3 regions of the Neobacillus sp. YIM B06451 genome follow, and region 2 is predicted to be linked to each of the others. Evidence: riboswitches for the same ligand, from Rfam matches in the RefSeq annotation. Region 2 holds a riboswitch; each other region holds the start of a gene.
The links. A riboswitch is a leader RNA that binds a small molecule or an ion and turns the genes downstream of it on or off. The one in region 2 is predicted to bind S-adenosylmethionine.

Region 1 (6,326 bases), on a different contig from region 2:
AGAAAATCACTTCATACTACAGAAGAACTTAAAGCAGGCATTATGAACCTTGATGAAAAAGCGGAAATCACTGATACAGTCTTGCTGAAGAAATCACTATTTGTTCTTGCTGTAACAATTTTAGGCTTTTTTGTCCACCAGTTCATTCAAGTTGAAAACGCGACGATTGCATTGGCTGGCGCTTTCCTTTTGCTCCTTCTGACTGGGGAACATTACCTTGAGGAGTCAATGAAAAAAGTCGAATGGCTGACAATCTTTTTCTTTATCGGCCTGTTCGTCCTTGTCGGAGGCTTAATGGAAACAGGGGTTATTTCAATGCTAGCCGAAAAATCGATGGAACTTACCGGCGGGGATGTGACCGCGACATCGCTGCTCATTCTTTGGGTCAGCGCAATCGCATCCGCATTCATTGACAATATTCCATTTGTCGCCACCATGATTCCCATGATCAAAGACATGGGCTCAATGGGAATTACCAACCTGGAACCGCTGTGGTGGAGCCTCGCTCTTGGCGCATGCCTTGGCGGAAACGGAACTTTGATTGGCGCGAGTGCCAACGTCATTGTCGCCGGTATGGCCGCAAAAGAAAAACATTCAATTTCCTTCGTGAAATATCTTATCGTCGCCTTCCCGCTCATGTTGCTTACAATAGCCATTTGCACGGTCTATGTTTATTTCAGGTATTTACAATAAGGGAGGAAACCAGTGATGGATTTGGTTTACACATATGATCGAACCCGTTTGGAAATCGTTGAAATGCCAGGTGAAAGTGACGTGGAATTTACCTTAAAATTTGCAGACCATGCCCTCGAAAAACAATTTAGCGCCGTACGCGACTATTTTTACGGAAATGACGACCTGACGGATGCTTATTTCCATACGAGCCTGGATAAAGTGATAAAGGTCTCCCTGAAGCAGGAATACTATACTGAATTTCTCCTCCAACTTTTTAAAAACAAATTGCTTGTATCACTGTTGTGGAAGTAGGAAAAGCCGGACGCTTTAATTTTTAGCGCCCGGCTTCTTTTTTTAATATAAGCATGTATTCATGTTCAAGGGTTTGTAGGGGTGCGTCGTATAGATGCTGTTGATCGGATGTTTTGTATACATTCCTTGAAAGCAGTTCTTCAATCAGTTTTTCTTTCCTCTTCTCAATCATTTCTGATGTTCTTGCCACTTTTCTTCTCCTTTCCGTTGAATTTTAATAAAAATACCTCTTCCGGTAAGGAAGAGGTTGCTGGTTTATTTGCGTTGCTCTCCTTATCTTTCAGGGATTCCCTGCTGGAATTGGCACAGTGCCGTTGGGCCTGCTGCCGAGGCTTCAAAGGGCCATTCCCTCCACCTCTCTTGATAAGAACGGTATTCAATTTTGGGTATTAAAAAAACCCTTTTCGATAAAAAGAGGGCGGCATCCGTTCTCTTCTTATCTTTCAGGCGCTTGCCCGAAGGAATTGGCACAGTACCATAAAGGCCTGTTGCCGAGGCTTCAAAGGGCCGTTCCCTCCACCTCTCTTGATAAGAAATATACAATTTCATTTACTTTAGCGTATTGCAGTTGGAAAGTCAAACCCCTTTTTCAACCAGAGGGCGAAAGAAGTGCGTTTCGCCCGTACTTAATGATGATGGTGGCCGCCTTTGGAAGGATTCGTGATTACAAACTCCTCGCGTGGGACGTAAAAATATTGGATCCAGACCCCATCCAAATATTCCTCGCGCGAATCGAGGATGATGTCGATATCCTTGTCTGTTTTAACGACTTCATCATGCTCCTTGGGCGTATCAAGGACTAGGTCATAGTGGGCATGATCTCCGTGCATATGTGTGATGATGACCCGGAACATTTGGCCTTCTTTGGCGGTTTTAAGCATCTCCTTTAGTACTTTTGCGGCATTACGGTTAATTTTCACTTTCATTTTCGGCAGCTCCTTTTACGAGAAATTTAATTTTTATAGCTGTTCAGTTTCAAACAAAGTATGATTCCAGCCCGTGTTCAACGCTTGTTTGGATGCCCATAAATTGGCTAGAAGCCTTGGAACCATTTGTTTTGACGGCAGTTGATTGTTTTCCTGGAAGTAAACGAAATACAGGAGGTAAAGGAATGCATTCGTTTTAAGATGGATATCCCTGAAATACGGCTCATTTTCGGTCGCAGTCGCAAACGAACGCGTTTCCGCTCCTGCGATGTACCGCGTTTCTTTCCCTTTAAAAGTATTCTTCACAAAATGGATGTTCCCGACTACCGTTGGATCGTCCTCGCCATCCGCATTCGCAAGTCGGGCCTGTTTTTCCGCGGAAAAGCTACGAAGGTTATCCACCAGTATACTTGTGTGGGCATACGCCTTATCAAATCCTTCATCCTTTGGCCGTAGTCCTTCCTCCTCTAGCAGGCTGACAAGCGGGAGGGTTGTCCCATCTTCAACATATGCGGGCCTGGCTGTTTGCCTTGCCCATTTCAGGCCCGATAAACTTTTCGAAGTAAAAAAGGTCATAAAGTACCAATTTCCTTTGTCATCTTCAGCCAACTGCAGGACCGGTTCACCCTTCCGGCGGAAAATGCGGAACCTGTCCGCCTTATCAAACATAAATTGCTCAGTATCTGATTTTTCCCAACCAGCCAAGTATGTAATCCCGGGCTTCTTGACCGGAACGGCAATGTGAATATAGTAGAGGAACATCCAAAAACACTCCCGGCAAAAAAGTCTCCCTCTACCATTCCCGAATGCCAGTGTTTTCACACATTTCTTCTATATTCCTGCACTCGATTGCAAGAAAAAGGCCTTTGTAATACGTTCTCGTTTTTTCAATATGAATTCCGGCCTTCTTTATTTCTGAAGCCGTGTCCCGGTTCAGGTTGCAGCCACCGCATACCCTTCTCCATACCGGGTTGAGGATGTCCTGCATGGTTGCGAGCGAGGGCTGCGGCATTTTCACATGCTCGAAAAACAGAATTGGTGCCCCCGGTTTCAAAACCCTTTTGATTTCTTTAAGCGCCAATTCCGCATCCGGAATTGTGCAGAACACTAGCGTTGCCACAGCCGCATCGAAAGCATTGTCGGGAAATTCAAGCCGTTCCGCCGATTGCTGATGGACTAGAATAGGTACTTTCGCCTCGCTAATCCGGCGGGCGGCCCTTTCAATCATATAGGGATCCGGCTCGATGGCGTCAACCCTCTCCGCTTTTGTGTAAAGGGGGAAGTTTATTCCCGAGCCGGAGCCGATTTCAAGCACGATTCCTTCCGCTTTATCCAGCAGAGCCTTCCTTATTTCTTTAAACATTCCATTCTCCAAACCTTTCATCCCTGCATCGTACAGGGCCGGAAACCATTTACCCATTATCCATTCCCCTTGCCGTCTCCTGAACCCTCATCCATAATGATTTCCACATTTTCACGAAAAGCACTCGGCGAGTGCCCTGTTATTTCATCAAACGGGGTATAGGATGGGGTAATGCTTTTCTTTTTGAAAAGAACCTTATAGAATGCAATCGCAACAAGGACAACTATTCCAATTGAAAACAGCTCAGGCAAAACGCTCATCTTCCATCCCCCTTAATTTAAACTATTACTTAAGCACATACGCCGCTAGCACGCTTTGGAGTTCATAAATATTCAGGCTTTTGTTAAACTGCTTCTGCAGCGGCATAGGGCTGCCTGACACCCAGATCTTCAGCTCGGCATCCAGGTCAAAACTTCCCGCCGTTTCAATGCTGAAATGGGTGATACTCCTGTAGGGGATTGAGTGATACTCCGTCTTTTTCCCAGTAATCCCTTGTTTATCAACTAGAATGAGCCGCCTGTTTGTGAAAATAAACATATCCCTGACAAGCCGGTACGCTTTCTCGATTGACTCCCCCGGTGCGAGAACCTTCGCATATTCCTTTTGAACCTCGGGAAGGCTCACCTCCGAAGCATTGCCCATCAATCCATCCAAAAACCCCATCAGAATCCCTCCTATATTAACTTAAAGGCAGTTTAAACCTTTTTTCGGCAAATTCTTCCCCATCATAAACCCTTTCGATATAGTATAATTCTTTATCCCCCATTAACAGGACAGTAGAACACCGAGTACCATATCCTTCACTCTTAATAAAAAGCGGCGAGAGTACCCGCTCCCATTCAAGCCCGATGCCTGTATCCGGCAGCTCCAAATCCGGGGCTGGCTCCGCGTGGCGCAAAAGGTCGAACAGTGCCCGCTCCAAGTCGGCTGCATCCTGCTTAAGCAACTCTCCAAGCCCTTTTTTTCCCCGTACAACCTTTGGCCACGGCGTATTAAGAAGATGGTTACTGACGCCATGGATTCCCGGCTCAACCTCCTTCGCCACCCCCTCCATATTGGAAAAATAATAAAGGCTTTTCCCGTCGTCCACGAGCAAATTATAGCCAGGATACAGCTCCCCTGTTGACGCAAGACCGGCCACATAGTCGGCTGATGCCATCCCGCCCTTTAAAAACCCGGCGACAAGTTCCCCGCGTGACAGCTTTCCAACGGCATTCATTTGTTTAGGGTCCCGATAATTCGTAAGCGCGGCAAATCTGCCATCCGCGCTGACCCCCATCCAGGTCCCCATCTTTTCCAAATCCCGCCCGGCAAGGATTCTCGGCTCATCCTCCCAGAAATCCGCCGGGGCTGTTGGCCTTTTATAGCTTTCATCCCGGTTCGCCGCCACAATCAGCCTATACCGCGGATGGGCTTTATACGCAAACACAATGAGGCACACCCGATTCGCCCCCCTCTAATCTCTTACACCAATAGTATCCCATTTTGGAAAGGAATGTATCATGTTTTTGCTCAAATCAGGCAATACTAATCGGTACTGACCTGCATGAGGTGAAAACGGATGAAACGCAAATGGATCATCGGGCTAAGCACCCTGTTTATCGTATTCATGGCCATCTTGTTTATTTATTATTTTAAAAAAGGGGACGACTCCAGATGGCAGGTAGCCTTAGGAGGGATTATCGTAAGCGCCCTTCCGCTGCTCCTCCTCCTTGCCAAAAGAAACCCTTTCAATCTTCCGTTAATTGTCGGCTATTATATAGCCATTTTCTGCACGACCTATCTCGGTTCGATTGCGACATTTTACTTAAAGCATAAATGGTGGGATTCAACGATTCATTTCTATAAAGGAATCCTTGTTGGTTTAATTGGTATCGCCCTCTATAAGCTGTGGGTTCCCGAAAGTGCAAGGAAAGCGGTATCACGGCCAATCCTCTTCTTATTTACATTTTCGCTGGCGGTTTCGTCGAGTGTACTTTGGGAAATATATGAATTTACAGGGGACCAGTTTTTCACCCATACAATGCAGCTCGGCGGCAACAAGGACACGATGTTAGACTTGCTTGCTGGAACTGGCGGTGGCTTTCTTGCTGGAATTTATGCCGCCGCGAAGAAGGTACATTTGTAGAGGAGGCGGTTGAATGGGCCGCAAGCTTGTGATTATTTTCAGTCTCATTTATATTTTATTCATGGCCTGGCTCGCTTTTCGCTTCCATGCCGAAAAAGATTCATTCAGGTTTTCGGTGGCCGCCGCCGGAATTGGCTGCGGTGCCGTTCCACTCATCCTGGGCTTTTTTATCAAATGGAAATTCAATCTCCCGCTCGTCCTGTCCTATCTTATCTTCCTCTTCGGCTCGCAATACCTTGGCTCAATAAAGGGATGGTATGGCCTTGGCTGGTGGGACACGTTTCTCCATGCCATTAGCGGGGCGATTCTCGGTTTTGCCGGTGTCGCGCTTTATGAACGGATGATTCACCGGGATGCCGGAAGGCTGATTTCGCCGTGGTTCGTCTTCCTGTTTGTTTTTGCCTTCGCCGTATTCGGAGGCGTCGTCTGGGAAATCTACGAATTCAGCTCAGATCAGCTATTTGGGATGGACTTGCAGGGAGGCGGCAACAAGGATACAATGATTGACCTGATTTCCGATACCCTCGGCGGCCTCGCTGTCGCCATTTGGGCCGGGCTACGGACTAAAATCAGGAAAGGTTGAATACAATGAATTGAAAAAGCCAGCGTTTGCTGGCTTTTTCCTATCACGCGTATTTCTTTTCTTCCTCGTTGGAAAAGAAGCTTTTCATTGCATTAAAGACGTCCGCTTTTTGTTTAAGGATATAATGCCTGAACTTCTCATTTTTAATATTTTTATAGGCGGTCATCAATGTCGAGTGGCGGTTATACTGGTTGACCTCGCCGTAGCCGAACATATTCGAAACCTTCATCAATTCCTCGACAAGCTTTACACAGCGGGCGTTGTCGGAGGTAAGGTTATCCCCATCCGAGAAATGGAATGGGTAAATATTGAATTTTACTGGATCGTATTTTCTCTGGA
Region 2 (6,326 bases):
TTTTCTTTGCTGCTAAATTTCCTGCTGATTGCAAGCCTTGGACCATCACGATCAAAATTCCGACTGTAATCAGCATTGTTTTCGTATCAAACCTCTGGTAGCCGTATGTAATGGCCAGGTCGCCAAGGCCTCCGCCGCCAATCGCGCCCGCCATTGCCGAGGCTCCGATCAGACCGATTGTCGCGATCGTGAAGGCAAGGATGAGGGAGCTCAATGCTTCCGGTAAAATAAACCTGAACACAATTTGCCATGGGGAGGCACCCATTGCCTGTGCCGCCTCAATGACCCCGGGGTCGACTTCAAGAAGCGAATTTTCTACCAGCCTTGCAATATATGGACCGGCGTAGAAAACGAGCGGGACAATCGCTGCCGCCGTTCCGATTGACGTACCGACAATGAATCTTGTAATTGGAATGATTGCAACTAGCAAAATGATAAATGGAATTGAGCGCAAAACGTTGATCGTGCCATTTAGAACATTAAAGACAGGTGCATTCTCAAGCAAATGCCCTTTCCGGGTGACAACGAGCGCGATTCCAAGCGGGATGCCAAGTAAAGCCGAGAAAACAAGCGAAAATCCCACCATCTGCAACGTTTCGATGAGTGCCTCTATGATTTGGTCCGAATTAACTAGCATGTGCTTTCACTTCCTTTATGTTGACATTCTGCTGATGAATAAAGTTGAGGGCACGGATGATTTCCTTCTCGGTTCCTTGGAACTCGACAATAAGGTTGCCGAACGGCGTCCCCTGCAGCTCGGTAATATTCCCGAACAGCACGTTCACATCAAGGTCGAACTTTTTCGCAAGCTGGGACAGGAGCGGCTGGCCGGCCGACTCGCCGACAAAATTTATTCGGTACACCTTTTGCAGCCCAGCGTTTTGCTCAATTAGCTTCTTGACCGAATCTGGAATGCGATCATTCATAACCGAGCTCACGAAATTCCTCGCAGTCTCCGTTTTTGGTGCCGAGAACACTTCGAATACTGAACCCTGTTCGATGATTTTCCCCGCCTCAATGACCGCCACCCGATCGCAGATTTCCCTAATGACCGACATCTCGTGCGTGATCATCAAGATTGTGATGTTATACTCCTTGTTAATCTTTTTCAAAAGCTGAAGAATCGAGCTTGTCGTCTGCGGGTCAAGTGCCGAAGTCGCCTCATCGCACAGCAGGATCGACGGCTGTGTCGCCAAAGCGCGCGCAATCCCAATCCGCTGCTTTTGCCCGCCCGAAAGCTGATCCGGGTAACTGTCCGCCTTATCGGCAAGCCCGACAAACTCAAGCAGCTCGTAAACCCGGTTCCTGATTTTATTACTCGGCGTATTCGCGAGAACAAGTGGCATCGCCACATTCGCGAACACCGTCTTCGAATTAAGGAGATTGAAATGCTGGAAAACCATCCCGATATTCCTCTTTACCTCCCGGACTTCCTTTGCCGAAAGGGCAGTAAGGTCATTCCCATCGACAATCACCTTGCCTGAAGTCGGCCGCTCAAGCAAATTCACACAGCGGATCAGAGAACTCTTTCCCGCACCGCTGAAGCCGATCACCCCGAAAATCTCGCCCGTATTCACCTTCAAATCAATCCCGTCAAGCGCGGCAACCTGATTCCCGCTGCCCTCGCCATAAACCTTCCGCACCTGCTGAAACTCAATCATCTGCCTGCCTCCTTGTCACAAAATGTATGTTTGTTTTTTTTCTTTTGGGAAAAAATGCTTTGCGCCAACGCACTCCGAGGGTTATCCACCCAGTCTTCCACGCACCCCGTTTTGGAAAATAAAAAAGCCCTCTTCCGGCGAGACAGAAGAGGGCACACTTGGACAAAAGCAACCAAGGTCTCTTCTTATCTCCCAAGCTTTCGCTTGCTGGAATTGGCACAGACAAACATGTCCGCTGCCGAGGCGTCATAGGGCCAGTCCCTCAACCTCTCTGGATAAGAATGAAATCGTATAGGGTGATGTTTTTAGGAAAATAAAAAGCCTCTTCACAAAGAAGAGGACAGAATTGATCAAGTTCGCCTCTTCTTATCTATCAAGCCGCGCTTGCTGGATTTGGCACAGACTAATATGTCCGCTGCCGAGGTGTCATAGGGCCAGTCCCTCAACCTCTCTTGATAAGAAGGTAACATATTCGCTTTTCGAAATTTCCTGTGTCCTACTGTAACCCTTAAAAACAAAAATGTCAAACACTTAAAAAAAATTTAATGTTTTTGCAATGTGCCGGACCCCCAGCTGGGACATTATAAGTCCAGCCAAAGTAACGGGCATCCAACCGGGACAATAGTAGTCCAGCCGCGCTTCTAGGCCCCAAAAAGGGACAATAAGTCCAACCACGGTACTTGGCACAAACAAGGACAAAAAAACGTTCGCCATGGTGCCAGGCAGCTTACCCCTTTTATTCGAGGATGCTTCGATAGTGGTCTTTGATTAAATGGGCGAGATTGAGCCTTTCCAAGTATTTTACGGGTGCGAGGAAGGTAACGGTGACGACGCCCGGGTGGCGGCCGATTTCGATTGAGCCGGTGATGGTGGCCCGGTTCATCACTTCAGGGACAGTGATTCCTAGAGCTTTCGCCGCGCGTTCAAGCCCATTTGCGGTGGCGTCATTAAGGTTGGCCCCGGTCCCGATGAATGAGATTGGCAGTGATTCCTCCAGCTTGTTAACTCCCCATTGCCTTGCAAGTGACATGGCGGATTCTTTTTCTTTTTTCGTAATCGGTTTCGCAAGGTAGGGGAGGTCTTCCGGAACTGGCAGCAAAATCGGGCCATCTATCTTCAATCCTTTGATGACAATGGCCTGGAGCGTTACGATTCCTGCAACATCGGCGGTATGGCCGGCGATTTCACCATCCCCCTGCATCGCATGCATGTCGCCAATGTAAACTCCGCCGCCCTCAACTTTCACAGGACAAATCAGGACGGCGCCTTCGCGAACCCTGTTAATGTCCATGTGGCCATCAGTCCGGTCCTCCAATTGTTCGCGGGAGATGCTGTATTCATGCGGGGCCTCCACGAGGAATTGCCCGAAATCACCCGCATTATGTGAATCCGGCATCCGTCGCGCCGGGGTCGTTCCGAGCTGGCCGAGGAACGGGCGAAGTCTGGCAACGGTGCCGACCATATCATGTGGAGCGAATGCGACAATCGGATTTTGCACTGAATTTTCAGGTGTGTTCATGAAACTCCTGCCCTGTGCTGCCGCTTCTTCAGCCGCGGCCTTATCAAGCGTAATGCCTACTTTTCGCTCAGAATCGAACGCAATCGTGTAGCCATGTGTAAAAATGAACGGTGTAACATCGGTATCGCAATTCGCGCACCTTACTGACTCCGGGCCTGACCCAACGACTTTCGTGTCGGGATAAAGCGTTCCACAGCCCGGGCATTTCACTGCGACAAACGGATCGCCGATAAATCTTCCCTCGACTGGCGAGTCATTTCCCGATGATGTGCCCATCGATGTGACATCGATGGACTTGATGCGGATCGCAATCGCATCACCGACTTCCGCGCCCTCGACATAGACGGGCTTTGTCACCTCATGCCCGCCTCTCAAGCAGGGGGTGATCATCGGCCCCCAGCAGCCTGGTGCCGTATTCGCCACAATATGGCCTCCATTTTTCAAAGGACCCAACATATCTTCCCCGGGATCCAAAATGCCATTCGTGAACTCATTTACAAAGACGGTCTGACGAGCTTCCTTCAACATAACAACCCCTCCTCAAAAAATATCCAACCACCTTCATTATAGAGAACGAATGCGCCAGAAGACCAATTTTTGGATTAGCGGACTGCCCTGTTCGATTCGCCAAATTAATAAATGGCCTTACTTTTAAGAAAATAAAGGAAAAAAGGTAGATATTGTCGAAATAGGAAATACTAGTTAGTGAGAATGAAAGTGGCATCCAAAGAAATACTAGTTCGTTGTTTGGGGGGATGAGAGTGGAATCCAAAGTTGTTTTTGCCGGAGTTCCAAAAGAGAATGAGAAGCGGGCCATCCAGGAGCTAAAGAAAAAGCTGCCGCGTGAAAACCATATTATCATTGTCGGTGCCCTTGTGCCGAAGGATGGATACATAAAGGACCAGGAAATGGATGTTATCCTGATTTGCCCGAAAGGGATTTTTAACATAGAAATGAAATCGTATCGGGGAACGATTGTTACCCCTATCAGCAATATGAGCACAAAGCTTGTGACAAGGACCATTACAGGTGAGCAGAAGACGATCGATAATCCGATTATTCAGGCCGCATCGCAGTCGCGAACTCTCCATTCGTTTGTCAATCGTAAGGCGCAAAGGCGCTTGGGAAAACGGGTGTCGGTCCGTCCCGTTATATTATTTACAAGCCCGAGAAACGAATTGGCATACGAAATAGACCAGGGCGGGACGAATGAAGTCATCCACCATATGGATACAATTTCAAAAGTGTGGATGGAAGGCCAGCCGGAATTGACGCCGAATGACATCACGATCGTGTATGAGTCGTTTGGCATCCGCGAGGTGAAGTTTACCGGGCAATCGATCAATATTGATGTCGGCGGCTATGTAACGAAGCGTTTGCTTTTTGCACAATCCAATTATCACGTGTACGAAGCCGTTGACGAATTTGACCAAAAGTATTTCCTAAAGGTACATGAAATCAACCCAGCGCTCCTGAAGGAAGACCAGGAGCTGTTTTTGACGATCACAAAACGGGATACGAAGGTCCGGGCAAATCTAAAGGACAACCCATACGTTCTTTATTACCATGCGAGCCCATTCACGTATGGCGATTACATATGCTCGACAACCCAGTGGGTCGGCCATACCTCATTCTTTTCCCTGATAAAAAAAGCACGGCCGCTTGATGAGAAAATGGCACTCCTGAAGGAATTGTTCAAAGCGCTCCGTTCCATCCACAGGCAGGGGGTTTTCCACCGTGATTTGACCCCGCGCAACATCCTCTATACGGATGACCAAAAACTGAAAATCATCAATTTCGATTACTCGCGTATTGTAGGCGAACCAACCGTCGGTGCGGGAATTCCCTTTGATGAAAAGAATGCCTACGCAGCACCGGAAACGAATGTCGAGGAGCGGAAGGCGGATATCGATTTCCATACCGACTATTATTCGTTTGGTATCATCGCCTATGAGTTCCTTGCAGGCAAGTATCCGTATAAATCCGACATCGACCTGAAGCATGATACGCTCGACAAGCTTGTTCCGGGCGTCCCGGAGGAATTTGCTTTTGCGGTGGAAAGCCTGATCAGCATCAGCCAAAAAGACCGCGATTTCGGGTGGGAATTTTTAGAGGAGCTCTGGGGGCTATAATGTTCAATCCAAACTTCTACGACAACTACGACATTTTTGATCCGATTCCCGGCACCGAAAAAGAAACCGAGTTTTATGAGTCGTCCCTGTCATTCGGAAAACACCGTCAAACAGGAGAGGAAGTCGTTATCAAACAGATTTTCCTGATCGACCCAGCCGATATGAAAAACACCAAGAAAAAGATCGCCATTGAAAATATGTTCCAGGAAGAAATCCGGATTATGCGGAATCTTCTTCAGCTTGATTGTACGGCGAAAATAAGAGAATTTTTCATCGACGATTTCGAAGTCGTTTTCGCAATGGAAAAAGCAGAAGGATCCTCCGTAAGCGAGCTCATCTTTTCAGATGAGGCTACCCTCGGACAACGAATCAGAATTGCCGCGAACATCGCCAAGGCGTATAGTGCGATTCACCGGCTCGGGATTATCCATCGGGATTTGTCGGACAATAATATTTTTGTCAATGAAGCCGGAAACGTCAAAATCATCGACTTTGGCCTATCCTTCCAGCGTGTCGGCGTGCTGATCAAGGCGGGAACGGATGTCTTTCCACCTCCGGAAGCGGTCACACTTCACCACAGGCCGACGCCAGCCTATGATATTTTTTCATTCGGCGTCCTGCTCTACTTAATGGTTTATCGGAAACGCCCGTTTGAAAAGGGAGAAATTTTACAAAAAGGGGGAGTCGTCCTAGACTTTCCTGAGTCACCAACCATCCCGGTTGGCCTAAAGGAACTGATGGCCCATTGCATGCAATTTTCGCCGGAAAAACGGCCGAAATCAATGATTGAGGTCGCACGAAGGCTTGAAAGAGTGGTGATTAACATATGAGCGGCATCATTGGCGATGCATTGTCAGGCAGGACGATACGGGCATCGGGGGTGCTCAATTTCCAGGTTTCCGCGGGTGAAGCGGGGAATGTTCCCCTCATTCTCGCGCAAATAAAAGATAGCGAGTGGCTGTGGGCTGAATTCCGTGGCGAGGAGAACGTTCAGCTCCATACGAAGGATTACAA
Region 3 (6,326 bases), on a different contig from region 2:
TTCGGTCAGCGAACCATCATCATAGTCGGCGACCCGGGTGTCCGTTTCGACAACAACGTTTTCAAGAACAGCCCCAAAGCAGATTGCATCAAAGATTTGCGGTTCCTTTTCACGGCTGAGGTTGATTGTTTTTGCATAGCAGCCACCCTCAATATTGAAGACGCCGTTCGCAGACCAGCCATGCTCGTCGTCACCAATCAGGCGGCGATTCGCATCAGCGGACAGGGTTGTTTTGCCTGTGCCTGACAAGCCGAAGAACAAGGCTACATCGCCTTCGATCCCAACATTGGCCGAACAGTGCATAGGCATGATTCCAGCCTCGGGCAACAGATAGTTCATGACGGAAAAAATGGATTTCTTCATTTCCCCTGCATATTCCGTTCCGCCAATCAGAACGATCCGCTTTTCAAAAGAAATGATAATGAACGTTTCCGAATTGGTTCCATCCACTTCCGGGTCTGCCTTGAAGCCAGGGACGGAGATAATCGAGAATTCCGGATTATGGCCGGCCAGCTCGGATTCCTCGGGACGAATGAACAACTGGTGTGCAAAAAGGTTGTGCCAGGCGTATTCGTTGATTACCTGAATCGGTAGCCTGTATTTTTTATCCGCGCCTGCAAATCCATTAAACACAAAAATTTCATTTTTTTGTTTTAAATAATCAATTACTTTATTATAGAGGTTGGAGAAGGCTTTTTCCGAAATGGGCTGATTAATCGTGCCCCAATCAATTTTGCTCCTGCTGGACTTTTCTTCGACAATAAACTTATCTTCTGGAGAACGGCCTGTATATTTACCGGTCGAAACACTGATTGCCCCGGTTGATGTCAGCAGCCCTTCTCCACGTCTCAACACTTTTTCAACCAGTTCTGGAACGGAAAGCTGGACTAGAAGGTTTTCCTCATTCAGCAGTTTGAATGGAGTTTCTGGATTATGCACACCAAACATTTAATGATTTCCCCTTTGCCTATTGTTTGTTAAGAGCTTTTTTTCTCACGAATAGTATAGCACATTTAGCTAATTGGTCTATACTAATAACCTCTTTTTTTTATAATTAATTTTGGAGGGATTATAAATGGAGCTGCTGGCGCTGTATGACGGGAACTGTGTCCTGTGCAATAAGTCGAAGGCGAAATCAGAAAAGCTGGATTGGCTTGGCCGGGTAAAATGGCTTTCTCTTCAGGAATATGAGAAAGAAGGCCGCAAGCCAGCTTTCCGGGCAATCGACCTTCGCAGGGAGCTTCACGTGATTGATGGGAACGGCAGGATTTACAAAGGATTTTTTGCGGTCAGGAAAATGCTGCTTCAATTCCCTGTTACTTTCTTGCCTGCACTGCTCCTCTACCTTCCGTTTGCCGTAAAGGCTGGTATTCCGATCTACAATTGGATAGCCAGGAACAGGTTTAAATGGATGGGTGAAATGTGTGAGGATGGAAGCTGTTCAATTTAATGGTTTTGTTATGAAAAATCCTACGAAAAATAGATGGTTCTAGAAGATTTTTTTCTCGTGAAAATCATTGACATGCATCAACAGTGTGGTATGATTTTACCTTGAACGGATACTCTCTTATCCTGAGCCGGTGGAGGGACAGGCCCTATGAAGCCCGGCAACCTGCCTGAGGAATCTTTCTCGGAAAAGGTGCCAAACCTGATGCAAGGCGATTGCCTTGAACGATAAGAGTGAAAGGCGCAAACATCTCAATGCAACCTTTCCTCAAAAGGGAAGGTTTTTTATTTGCAGCCTTACAAATCAGCATCTTTAGGAGCGGGGGATTCATAAAACCCCCAGGTTTACTTCATACTACTTAGGGAAATGAGTACCGTGAAACCGAGGTTGCTAGGCAGGCCGGAAAAAATCCATGCAGCTGACCTCATTATAAAGAAGATACAGGAGGAATCCAGATGCCATCAAAACGCCGTTTGTTCACGTCTGAATCAGTGACTGAAGGCCATCCAGACAAGATCTGCGACCAGATTTCGGATTCGATTTTAGATGCGATCCTGGCACAAGACGCAAACGCCCGCGTCGCTGCAGAAACTTCCGTTACAACAGGCCTTGTCCTCGTAGCGGGTGAAATTACAACGTCAACTTATGTTGATATCCCAAAAATCGTCCGTGACACAATCCGTGAAATCGGATATACACGTGCGAAATATGGCTTTGATGCCGATACGTGCGCTGTACTAACATCCATTGACGAGCAATCAGCCGATATCGCCATGGGGGTTGACCAGGCGCTTGAAGCACGTGAAGGCAGCATGTCCGACGCGGAGATTGAAGCAATCGGTGCGGGGGACCAGGGACTTATGTTCGGGTTTGCCTGCAATGAAACAGAAGAGCTCATGCCGCTTCCAATCTCGCTTGCACACAAGCTTTCCCGCAGGCTGACGGAAGTTCGCAAGGATGAAACACTTCCATACTTGCGCCCGGATGGAAAAACGCAGGTAACGGTTGAATATGATGAAAACAACAATCCAGTGCGGATTGATACAATTGTTATTTCAACGCAGCATGGTCCTGAGGCGACCCTGGAACAGATCCAGAGCGACCTTAAAAAGCATGTTATCGGCCCTGTAGTTCCACATGATCTTATTGACGAAAAGACAAAATACTTCATCAACCCGACTGGGCGCTTCGTTATCGGCGGCCCTCAAGGCGATGCCGGGCTAACCGGCCGCAAGATCATCGTTGATACGTATGGCGGTTATGCACGCCATGGCGGCGGCGCTTTCTCCGGAAAGGATCCAACAAAGGTTGACCGTTCCGCGGCCTATGCAGCGCGCTATGTTGCGAAAAACCTCGTCGCCGCAGGCCTTGCCGACAAGGTTGAAGTCCAGCTTGCCTACGCCATTGGTGTTGCCCGCCCTGTATCCATTGCAGTTGATACATTTGGAACAGGTACTGTAAGCGAAGAAGTCCTTGTTGAATTGATCGAAAACAACTTCGACCTGCGCCCTGCCGGAATCATCAACATGCTTGATCTTCGCAAGCCAATTTACAAACAAACAGCCGCTTATGGCCACTTTGGCCGCAATGATGTCGACCTCCCTTGGGAGCGGACAGACAAGGCTGCCGCTTTGAAGGAACAAGCATCCAAATAATTGGACATAACGGGAGTTGCATAATAATTATGTAACTCCCGTTTTTCATTTGTGCCGCAAATAGTGTTACTGGCGCTGTTTTTGATGTAATATCAAAGGTTTGCCTTATTTTCCCTCTAGTTGCAAGTGCAAATTTTTTTTGAAAAATGGTAGTATAGAGTGAACCTTCCATCAGCGAAGGTTTTCAGGTCAACTTATCGGGCCTTTAGGGCTTATGCTTATTGAGTGAATTAAATGGTGCCTAAAAAAACGGCAACTAAACGAATTAACACAGTTAAAAAAATGCAATGATCGGAGTAGGTGAACTACATATGTGCGGTTTTATCGGATGTGTTCATGAGCAAGCACAGAATTTCAGGGACGAAGAGAAGAAGACTTTTAAAAGCATGAATGATATCATCACCCACCGCGGGCCGGATGATGACGGATACTATTTTGACGAGCATGTGCAGTTTGGGTTTAGGCGATTGAGCATCATTGATATCGAGTCAGGCGCACAGCCGCTCACATATGAAAACGAGCGTTATTGGATTATTTTCAATGGTGAAGTTTACAATTATCTCGAGCTTCGCGAAGAGCTTATAAAGGAAGGCCTGGAATTCGCGACCGAATCGGATACTGAAGTTATCATCGCCCTGTACAGCCATCTAAAAGAAAAAGCAGTACAAAAGCTGCGTGGGATGTTCGCATTCGTCATTTGGGACAAACAGGAGAAGACGCTGTTCGGTGCACGCGACCATTTCGGGATTAAGCCTTTCTTTTATTTTGAAGATGAAAGCAGGACGTTTTTTGCTTCAGAGAAAAAGAGCATCCTGCTCGCGCTTGGTAACGAAGAGTTGAACTATGATTCGCTTCAGCATTACCTGACGTACCAATTCGTCCCGGAGCCGGAGACGATGACGGATGGAATCCATAAGCTTGAGCCTGGCCATTATTTTACAAAAAAATCTGGCGGGAAAATGGACATCAAACGGTACTGGAAGGCTAATTTCACGCCAGTGCTGAAAGCCGAAGATGAGTTCGTCCAGGAAATCAGGGACGTGCTGTTTGATTCAGTCAAAATGCATATGCGAAGTGATGTCCCTGTGGGCTCATTCCTGTCCGGGGGCATCGATTCGTCGATTATCGCCTCAATCGCGAAGCAATACCATCCTGCCATCAAGACGTTTTCGGTCGGTTTTGAGCGGGACGGTTTCAGTGAGATTGATGTGGCGAAAGAAACCGCCGACAAGCTCGGGGTCGAAAATATCAGTTACGTCATTACCCCGGAGGAATATATGGCCGAGGTTCCGAAAATTATGTGGCATATGGACGATCCGCTTGCTGATCCGGCCTGCATTCCGTTGTACTTCGTCGCCCGGGAGGCCAGGAAGCATGTAACGGTTGTCCTGTCAGGTGAAGGCGCGGACGAGTTGTTCGGCGGATATAATATCTACCGCGAGCCGGGCGACCTTCAGGTATTCAACAAGATTCCACGGGTCGGAAAAGTCATTCTAAAAGGAATTGCCGGAATGATGCCTGAAGGAACAAGAGGCAAGAGCTTTATTGAGCGTGGGGTAACACCTATGGAAGAGCGTTATATCGGGAATGCCAAAATTTTCACCGAGGAAGAAAAGCGCGAGCTGCTGAACGTGTACCGCGAAGGGCTTGATTTCACCGATATCACGAAAAAACTTTACTCAGAAAGCGAAGGTTATAATCCTGTCGACAGGATGCAGTATATCGACATTCATACGTGGATGCGCGGCGACATTTTGTTAAAGGCGGATAAAATGACGATGGCTCATTCACTTGAGCTCCGCGTGCCGTTCCTGGATAAGGAAGTGTTTGCTGTCGCATCAAGGATTCCAGCCGATTTGAAAACAGCCAATGGCACAACGAAATATATTTTAAGGAAGGCTGCCGAGAGTGTTGTTCCCGAGCATGTGCTCAATCGGAAAAAGCTTGGCTTCCCTGTGCCAATCCGCCACTGGCTGAAGGACGAAATGAATACGTGGGCAAAGGATCTTATCCGCGAAAGCAACACGGACCACTTGTTCAACAAACAATATCTGCTTAAGCTTCTGGATGACCATTGCCTCGGAAAGGCCGATAACAGCCGGAAAATCTGGACAGTACTTATGTTCATGGTATGGCATCAGGTGTACGTTGAGGATAAGTATTCCTTTGGTGCGGAGAAGTCGTATCAGGCGATGAATTAGGATTAATCAATTTTTAAAAAAGGAACTCCCGCTTCGTCAGGGGAGTTCCTTTCTGTTCATTTTCGGAAAAAAACCAGTCTTTCGGTTGGCATCTATTTCTGGTTTAAAGGTGTAAGGCTCTTGTAATACTGGGCTTTTTCGGCGTATTCTTTTGTAATCCTCTCCATTTCCTTAATGTCTTCCGCGTTTAGTTCCCGGACGACTTTTGCTGGCCTTCCGAGCGCCAGTGTACGGGGAGGGATTTTTTTGCCGGGCGGTACGAGGCTTCCCGCTCCAATAAAGGCGCCTTCTCCTATTTCAGCTTTGTCGAGGACGATGGATCCCATCCCGATTAGCGCGTTTTTTCGGACGATGCAGCTATGTAAGGTGCACTGATGGCCAATTGTCACTTCATCCTCGAGTATGAGCGGGTTGCCGGGGCTTTGATGAAGAACGGAATTGTCCTGAATATTGACTTTTTTGCCAATGATGGTAGGCGCGATATCGCCCCGGATGACCGTGTTGTACCAGACACTTGATTCCTGCCCGATTTCCACGTCTCCCGAAATCGTAACAAAATCGGCGATGAATGCGGTATCATCTATTTGCGGATACTTGCCCTTATACGGATAAATCATTGAATACTCCCCTTTATGTTTATCATTCACTGAAAGTGTACCGGATTTTGTTCCAAACTTGCAAAGCAAAATGGATATCACGTAGACATTTCTATGTTATAGTACTTTTAACGCTAGTTTTCGGTTGCTGGGAGGAAGGTTTTATGTGGAAATGGGAAGCAGACGGTGAAGCAAAGGCCGTCATCGTGATGGTGCACGGAGCCATGGAGCATCACCGCCGCTACGGGTGGCTGATTGAAATGTGGCGTTCGTCCGGGTTCCATGTAATCATGGGCGACCTTCCCGGCCAGGGGATGACTACCCGCGCAAACCGTGGCCATATAGATTCGTTTGATGAATATTTAACGGAAGTGAAGGATTGGGTTGAGGCAGCCTATATATACGGATTGCCGGTTTTCCTTCTAGG

Region 1: it holds a riboswitch for S-adenosylmethionine, as region 2 does, so the genes downstream of both, fbpA (Fur-regulated basic protein FbpA) here and RB160_RS16385 (methionine ABC transporter ATP-binding protein) in region 2, are expected to answer to the same signal.
Region 3: it holds a riboswitch for S-adenosylmethionine, as region 2 does, so the genes downstream of both, metK (methionine adenosyltransferase) here and RB160_RS16385 (methionine ABC transporter ATP-binding protein) in region 2, are expected to answer to the same signal.

Annotation. Positions count from the first base shown of each region.
Region 1 covers NZ_JAVFKJ010000018.1:71,783-78,108, forward strand. The annotation lists gene RB160_RS21415 (ArsB/NhaD family transporter) at 1-693, shown strand, start outside; gene RB160_RS21420 (hypothetical protein) at 706-987, shown strand; gene fbpA (Fur-regulated basic protein FbpA) at 1,010-1,177, opposite strand; SAM riboswitch class I at 1,258-1,357, opposite strand; SAM riboswitch class I at 1,421-1,522, opposite strand; gene RB160_RS21430 (iron-sulfur cluster assembly accessory protein) at 1,614-1,913, opposite strand; gene RB160_RS21435 (hypothetical protein) at 1,947-2,675, opposite strand; gene RB160_RS21440 (class I SAM-dependent methyltransferase) at 2,707-3,333, opposite strand; gene RB160_RS21445 (DUF3951 domain-containing protein) at 3,333-3,536, opposite strand; gene RB160_RS21450 (PH domain-containing protein) at 3,562-3,939, opposite strand; gene RB160_RS21455 (NRDE family protein) at 3,956-4,705, opposite strand; gene RB160_RS21460 (DUF2238 domain-containing protein) at 4,838-5,404, shown strand; gene RB160_RS21465 (DUF2238 domain-containing protein) at 5,418-5,987, shown strand; gene yhbH (sporulation protein YhbH) at 6,031-6,326, opposite strand, start outside.
Region 2 covers NZ_JAVFKJ010000011.1:3,620-9,945, forward strand. The annotation lists gene RB160_RS16380 (methionine ABC transporter permease) at 1-637, opposite strand, end outside; gene RB160_RS16385 (methionine ABC transporter ATP-binding protein) at 627-1,661, opposite strand; SAM riboswitch class I at 1,844-1,943, opposite strand; SAM riboswitch class I at 2,025-2,123, opposite strand; gene RB160_RS16390 (acetamidase/formamidase family protein) at 2,398-3,708, opposite strand; gene RB160_RS16395 (NERD domain-containing protein kinase family protein) at 3,942-5,312, shown strand; gene RB160_RS16400 (serine/threonine protein kinase) at 5,312-6,142, shown strand; gene RB160_RS16405 (AAA domain-containing protein) at 6,139-6,326, shown strand, end outside.
Region 3 covers NZ_JAVFKJ010000007.1:163,535-169,860, reverse strand. The annotation lists gene pckA (phosphoenolpyruvate carboxykinase (ATP)) at 1-948, opposite strand, end outside; gene RB160_RS13935 (thiol-disulfide oxidoreductase DCC family protein) at 1,076-1,450, shown strand; SAM riboswitch class I at 1,565-1,681, shown strand; gene metK (methionine adenosyltransferase) at 1,903-3,102, shown strand; gene asnB (asparagine synthase (glutamine-hydrolyzing)) at 3,414-5,303, shown strand; gene RB160_RS13920 (gamma carbonic anhydrase) at 5,396-5,920, opposite strand; gene RB160_RS13915 (alpha/beta hydrolase) at 6,064-6,326, shown strand, end outside.